3 regions of the Arthrobacter sp. Hor0625 genome follow, and region 1 is predicted to be linked to each of the others. Evidence: riboswitches for the same ligand, from Rfam matches in the RefSeq annotation. Region 1 holds a riboswitch; each other region holds the start of a gene.

Region 1 (2,254 bases):
TCGCGGGGCTGCAGGGCCCGCCCCGGGCCCGGGCCGAGGCCGTCCTCGGGCGCTGGCTGCAGGACCCGGACGCCTGGCTCCGGCGCGCCGCCCTGCTCGCTCCGCTGCGCGAGGTGCGGGCCGGCCGCGGCGACTGGGAACGCTTCCGCCGGCAGGCGCACCTTGCGCAGACGGGGACGGCGACGGCGGCCGCGCGCCGTCCTGCTGCGGCGGAACCGGGGCACCGCTCCGCAGAGTCCGGAGCGCCCGCAACGTCAGTGCCGGCGCCCGACGACCCTGTGGCGGAGGCGGTGTCCGCCATCCGCAGCGCATTCAGCCGGCACGGCGGCGCGGAGCCCGGGCGCGGCCGCGCCTGAGCCGGCCGGCGGGCGGCTGAACCGCTACCGGTCCGGCCGGCGCTCCACCACGGCGTAGGCCTTTCCGTCGAGGAACTGCCAGTCGGTGACGACCATGAACCCGAGCGCGTCCACACGGTCATTGAGGACATGGACGTCGAAGCCGCCATCGCGCGGCTCGGCATCCCACGTCAAGACGTGGGTCTCATTGTCCTCTAGGACAAGCAGTTCGGTGTTGACGTCTAGGTCCGGCTGGGCCGGGTCGCTCAACTGGCAGATCGCAACGCACGGGCTGGACATCTCGGGCCTCCGCTCCGGAAATGCTGGGTGCTGCCATCCTAGGCGCAGGAGCGCCGGCGCCCCCAGGGGTTTTCGGCCCAGCCCCCGGCCGGAAAATGCGCAGGACACGGGCCTCGTTATCTGAATGTGACATTACGGCCTGATCACGTTACCGTGGATGAGTGCCTGTTTGTATCCGATACGGGCGCTCCTGAGCCGATTGCCTAACTCTGCCGCGGCCCGGGATCCGAATGCAACCATCTGGCAGAGACGGGGAAACCACTTTTGGCCTGGCGTTATGCCGGCCTTGGGGTGAAGCCGCGCAGTGCTCGTTCTGACGGGCCAGCGGCCGGGTGCCTCCCATCCGAATCCGACAGCTCACCTCGCAGGCATTGGGAGAGGCTACATTCATGTCTTCAAGCACTACTTCTGCGCGCCATCGTACCGACGCCACCGCCGGACGGACCGCAGCGTTTTCGGTCAAACCAGGCACCATCGGCCGCCAGGCCGCCGTACTCTTCGCCGCGTCCGGCCTCGTCCTGACCAGCGGCATGGCGGCCCACGCGGCCACCGCGGCCCCGGCCGAGCGCGACTCCGCCCCGGCTTCCAAGGTCGACGTCGACAGCAAGGTCTCGACGCCCGTCACCGCTGATTCCGCGGTGCAGATCAGCTTCGACCGCCCGGCAGTGGCCACCACGCCGGCACCCGTGATCGAGCAGCCGAAGCCGGTGGCCGCGGCCCCCGCAGCTGCTCCCGCGCCGGCCGTTCCGGCTGCTGCCCCCGTTGCCGCTCCGGCGGCGCCGGCGATCACCGTCCAGGCGAAGGCAACCGCAGCGCCTGCACCGAAGGCCGGCGGCGTGAACGCCGCCATGCTGGCGGCCGCCTACAGCCAGATCGGCATCACCCAGGACTGCACCGCCATGGTGGAGAAAGCCCTCGGCGCTGCCGGTATCCCGGTGGGTGACCTCGGTCCGCAGCAGTTCATGAACTACGGCAAGGTTGTGGGCACCCCGCAGCCCGGCGACATGATCGTCCAGTCCGGCCACGTTGCCATCTACGCCGGCGACGGCCAGGTCATCAGCGGCGGCATGAACGGCTCGAACCAGACGATCAAGCACCCGCTGTCCTGGTTGACCGCCACCGGCGGCGTGACCTTCGTCCGCGCCGGCGCCTAACCACCGCGCTTAAGCACCGCGCAGAGCGGCGGCGCACGCGCCTCTTTCAAAGCCGGTGGCCGGCTGCCCTGGGCAGCCGGCCACCGGCTTTCGCTTGCCTGCGTGCGGGTTCAGCCGCATGGCCGCCGTCGGGGTGCCGCTCAGCTGGTGTAGCGGAGTAAAACCACCCCGTTGCCGAACGCCCTGGTGTCCGCCAGCGCCAGCTCCGTCCTGTCCGCGGCAGTCCTAAACAGCGGCCGGCCGCGCCCCAGCAGGACCGGATGGACGTAAATCCAGTATTCATCGATCAGCCCGAGGCGGCGGAAGCTGTCGGCCAGCTCCGCCCCGCCGAGCGCCAGGTCCCCGCCGGGGCTCCGCTTCAACTCCAGGACATCGCCGGCGACGACGTCGCGCACCACCGTGGTGTTCCACCCGGCCGCCTGCAGGGTCCGGGAGTACACGTACTTGGGCATGTCCCGCCAGATC
Region 2 (2,254 bases), 1.5 Mb from region 1:
GCAGAAAGAGGCCCCGGATCCGGCGGATCCGGGGCCTCGTTCTGCGGGCACCCTACGGGAAGGGCCCGTGGTGCTTAGTACCAGTTGTTCGCGTAGTGGAAGTTCAGGGCGTTACACGGCGAGCCGTAGCGGTCCTCGACGTACTGCAGACCCCAGTTGATCTGGGTCCGGTAGTTGGTCCGGTAGTCCGCGCCGGCGCTGGCCATTTTCTCCGCCGGCAGGGACTGCACCACGCCGTACGCGCCGCTGCTGGGGTTGGTCGCGGTGGTCTTCCAGTCCGATTCCTTGGTCCACAGCTTCATCAGGCACTGCATCTCGCTCGGCGCCCAGCCGTGGGCCGGCAACTGGGAGGCCGCGTAGGCCTGCGCCCCGGCCGGGTCGTCGACGGCGATCGGCTTGGCGGGCTTTGCCGCCGCCGGTTTGGGGGCCGCCGGGGCCTTCTTCGGCGCCGCAGCCTTGGCGGTGGGGGAGGCCGGCGCCTTGGCTGCCTTGCTGGCCTTGGCCTCCACGCTCGCCGGGGCGGGGGAGGCAGGGGTGTTGCTGCCGACCCGTTCAAAGTTCAAGGTTTGCAGGGAAGCGGCGGTGTCCCTGGCCGCTTCATCGGCGCGGGCGCTCTGGCCCGAGGCCTGGCCTGCAGCGCCGGCGCCCAGCAGGACGGCGAAAGCTGTGGCGGCTACGGCGGCGCGCTTGCCGGCCGAGCCTGCACGAAGCCGTGACAGGGCAGAAGTGCGTTGGGCCGGGACGGCGCGGTGGCGCGCGTGGTCGGTGTCGGACGTGCGTTTAGCGCCTTCCGGGCGCGCGGGTACCTTGAAATCAGTCATCTATGCCTCTCAACGCCTACGGAGTGAGCTGTCGGGTTCGGATCCGTGACCCGGCCGCACGGAATCTCAACGTGTCGGCTTAACCCCAAGGGTGCATGGCTGCAGAATGCCCGGGAACACTGGGTCCCCCGCCTCTGCCTGGTCCATGAGAATCCGGGAAGCGGCAGAGCTTGGCGTCAACCCGGATGCGCGGTCAGATCGATGACCGCTCCATAAAACCGTACCGAACTCTCCTCCGAAAGTCACATTTAGGTAACGGGCGTGGTGTGGCGTGGTGTGGCGGCTTGCCTTTGGCGCCCAAGAGGATAGCGGGTTGGTGCAAGGCCGGCCGGTCAGGAAGCGGCAGCCGCTGCCGGCAGCCTGACGGCGAACTGGGTCCGGCCCGGCCGGGAGGTCACCTCGACCGTCCCGCCGTGGGCCTGGACGATCGAGTACACGATGGATAGCCCCAGCCCGCTGGTGCCCTCGGACGCCGGTGCGGCGACCGCCGTCGTCCCTGCCGACGGCGCTGCTGACGGTCCGGCGGGCCCGCCTGCGGCCCCGGCCGCCGGATTCGTGCGGGCGGCGTCGGCCCGGGCGAAGCGCGCGAAGACCCGGCCGACGAACTCCGGGGCGATGCCGCCGCCGTTGTCCGTCACGGTGACCACGGCGCTGCCGTCGGCCGCGCGCATCACGCCGGTGACCACGGTCGTTCCCGGCCCGGTGTGCTTGCGGGCGTTGGACAGCAGATTGGCGAGCACCTGGTGCAGCTGGGTGGAGTCGCCGCGCACCAGCACGGGCTCGTCGGGAAGTTCCAACTGCCAGATCCGGTCCGGGGCCATGACCTTCTCGTCGCTCACCGTTTCGACCGCCAGCTGGGTGAGGTCGACGTTGCCGAAGGTGGGCGGCTGCCCCTCGTCCAGCCGCGCCAGCAGCAGCAGATCCTCCACCAGCGCCGTCATCCGCTCCGACTGGCTTTGCACACGGGCCAGGGACTTCTCGCCGTCGGGGGTGAAATGCTCCGTCATCCGCAGCAACTCGGTGTAGCCGCGGATCGCGGTCAGGGGCGTCCGGAGTTCGTGGGAGGCGTCCGCGACGAACTGCCGCACCTTCATCTCGCTTTCCTGCCGGGCTTGCAGGGCATTGGAGACGTTCTCCAGCATCTGGTTCAGGGCGTAGCCGACGCTGCCGACCTCCGTGCCCGGGTGGGCGGCCGACGGCGGGACGCGCACCCCCAGCGCCACCTCGCCGGCGTCCAGCGGCAGCCGTGAGACCTTGGTGGCGACCTCGGAGAGCTGCTCGAGCGGCTGCATGGTCCGGCGGATGAGGGCGGTGCCGACGAGCCCGACCAGGATCAGGCCGCCGGCGGACACGGCTCCGAGGGTGCCCACCAGGGACGCCAGGGTGCTTTGCTTCTCGGCCAGGGGCAGCCCGGTGACAATGACGTCGCCGTA
Region 3 (2,254 bases), 1.3 Mb from region 1:
GGTTGTCGCGGCGGAGCACGCCCCTGCGGCTGACGGCCGTCAGGGTGTTGTAGCGGGGCCTGATGTACCGGTTCAACAGGATCACCGAGGGGCGTCCGAGGATGTCCTGCGGACCGACCACGGGGTCATCCCCTTCGGCCACCACACTGGCCTTTCCGGTCAGCACAAGCACCAGCGCCCGGCGGAAGGTGACTACCGCCAGCGGCTCATATCCAGCGTTCAGAACGAGAGTGCGCATCCGCATACCTCTTCACGGCCGCACCCGCCAGGGGCACGAGGGCCGGCTGCCCTGTGCATGGTCGGGCTATGGATCGACACCACAAGAGTAAACACCGATGGCCGGGATTGCCGAATTTTTTTCTCCGTCGGAAGCGCGCGGCGACGGCTGCCGGGCTGCTCCGGAAACGCAAAGGACCCCTGCCGCTAAGGCAGGGGTCCTTCACACAGTTACCGGCGGGGCCGGGTTTGGTCTTAGCCGCCGACGCGGATGAAGACCGGGCCGGAGCCGACGTTGACGCTGTACAGCGCGGTGGTTCCGCCGTTCCAGCCGCCGTGCACGGCCATGCCGTTACCGACGTAGACGGCGATGTGGGCCATGCCCATGCCACCGTTCTGGTAGTAGGCGAGGTCGCCCGGCTGCGCTTCGGCGGCGCTCACGGTGCGGCCGAGGGACAGGTAGCCGGCCGGCCAGCCGTGGTAGTTGACGCCGACGGCGGCCAGTGCGTTGGTGGCGAGCATGGTGCAGTCCTGGGAGACACCGATCTGCGCGTAGGCGGCGGCGGCGATCGAAGCACCCATGCCGCTGACGGCTGCGGGTGCCTTCGTGGCCAGGGAGGCGGTCGCGGCGGTGCCGGTGCCGGCGGCAGCGGTGTCCGTGGCGGCAGCCTTGCTCTCCTGGACCTCGACGACAGGCTTGGGCGCCTCGACGACCGGGCCCGGCGCGGTGGTGACAGCCGGCTTCTCGTAGGAGATGGCGATGCTGGAGGCCGCGGAGATGGTGGCCGGAGCGTTGGACTGAACCTCCGTGGCGGAGGCGGAAGCCGATTCACGCTGAACGTTGGTCTCGGCAGCGTTGGCTGCGATACCGCTGGTCAGAACCAGGCCCGAGGCGGCAGCGATAACCGCAGCCTGGCGACCCATACCGCCGGCGTTCTCGCCTACGGCCTTAGCAATGACAGCCAGCGAGTTGGTCTTGGTGACCTCTGCGCGGTGGCGTGCAGTAGTTGCACGAGTAGTCATTTAGTTCTCTCTTTCGTGATCCTGGTGTCCGCGCAACAAGGCGGGACAAAAGGACGCTCCGGCATCTTGGGGGTACGCCGGATCGCCCCGAAACGGGTTTCTTTAGCGAAGGGTGTACTGCGAAGACGCGCCAAAAGCGGGAACTGCGTTCAGAACTCCGGACCGGGCGCCGGCAAGGGCAACGCGGGACACGGAGGTAAGCGGGCTCACTGGAGCCTCGCCAGCGCGAGAACGCGCAGCATTGTGGCGTGAAGACACGAAAGTAGCCTCTCCCAATGCCTACGAGGTGAGCTGTCGGATTCGGATGGGAGTCACCCGGCCGCGCCGCTTCCTGGGAAGCTTTGCGACTTAACCCCTAGGTCTTCTTGCGAAGACCAAAATTGGTTCCCCCGCCCCTGCCAGACGATGTGATGCGAACGGACCTTGAGCGGTGGCAGAGTTAGGCAATCCACTCAAGAGCGCCAACTTCGGAGAAGTTGGCGTGGTTCAAACGGTACAGCAGTTGGGGCTCAATGTCACATTCAGATCACGGGCGTGTCAAAAAAATGTGAGCTGCCCCTCGGCTAGCTAGAGCCAGCCGAGCGGATCCACGACTTCCCCGTTGACCATCACCTCGAAGTGGAGGTGGCAGCCGGTGGATGCGCCGGTGGTTCCGCTCATCGCCACCACATCGCCGCGTGAGACCTGCTGGCCCACGTGGACGCTGGACGACGACAAGTGGTTGTACGTGGTCTCCAGGCCGTTGCCATGGTCGATCACGACCCGGTTGCCGCCCCCGTAGGGGTGCCAGCCGGAAAAGGTAACGGTGCCGCTCGCGGCGGCGTGCACGGCGGTGCCGCACTGGGCGGCGTAGTCCTGGCCGCGGTGGAACTCGCCGGCCCCGCCGGTGATCGGGCTGACCCGGTAACCGAAGGCCGAGGCGGTGACCATGGAATCAAGCGGGGCTCCCAGGCTGCCGGCGGAGGCGGCGCGCGTGATGGAACCGACCGACTGGGCGCTGAGCAGCTGCTTGAGC

The links. A riboswitch is a leader RNA that binds a small molecule or an ion and turns the genes downstream of it on or off. The one in region 1 is predicted to bind cyclic di-AMP.
Region 2: linked by a shared signal. The riboswitch ahead of ACTWLI_RS03730 (hypothetical protein) and the one ahead of ACTWLI_RS12990 (hypothetical protein) in region 1 are both predicted to bind cyclic di-AMP.
Region 3: linked by a shared signal. The riboswitch ahead of ACTWLI_RS02905 (NlpC/P60 family protein) and the one ahead of ACTWLI_RS12990 (hypothetical protein) in region 1 are both predicted to bind cyclic di-AMP.

The regions. Positions count from the first base shown of each region.
Region 1 is NZ_CP199586.1:2,818,024-2,820,277, forward strand. It holds gene ACTWLI_RS12980 (DNA alkylation repair protein) at 1-356, shown strand, start outside; gene ACTWLI_RS12985 (hypothetical protein) at 381-635, opposite strand; cyclic di-AMP (ydaO/yuaA leader) riboswitch at 828-1,020, shown strand; gene ACTWLI_RS12990 (hypothetical protein) at 1,025-1,789, shown strand; gene ACTWLI_RS12995 (dihydrofolate reductase family protein) at 1,930-2,254, opposite strand, start outside.
Region 2 is NZ_CP199586.1:844,825-847,078, reverse strand. It holds gene ACTWLI_RS03730 (hypothetical protein) at 75-821, opposite strand; cyclic di-AMP (ydaO/yuaA leader) riboswitch at 820-990, opposite strand; gene ACTWLI_RS03725 (HAMP domain-containing sensor histidine kinase) at 1,154-2,254, opposite strand, start outside.
Region 3 is NZ_CP199586.1:664,002-666,255, forward strand. It holds gene ACTWLI_RS02900 (HNH endonuclease) at 1-238, opposite strand, end outside; gene ACTWLI_RS02905 (NlpC/P60 family protein) at 472-1,239, opposite strand; cyclic di-AMP (ydaO/yuaA leader) riboswitch at 1,502-1,679, opposite strand; gene ACTWLI_RS02910 (M23 family metallopeptidase) at 1,807-2,254, opposite strand, start outside.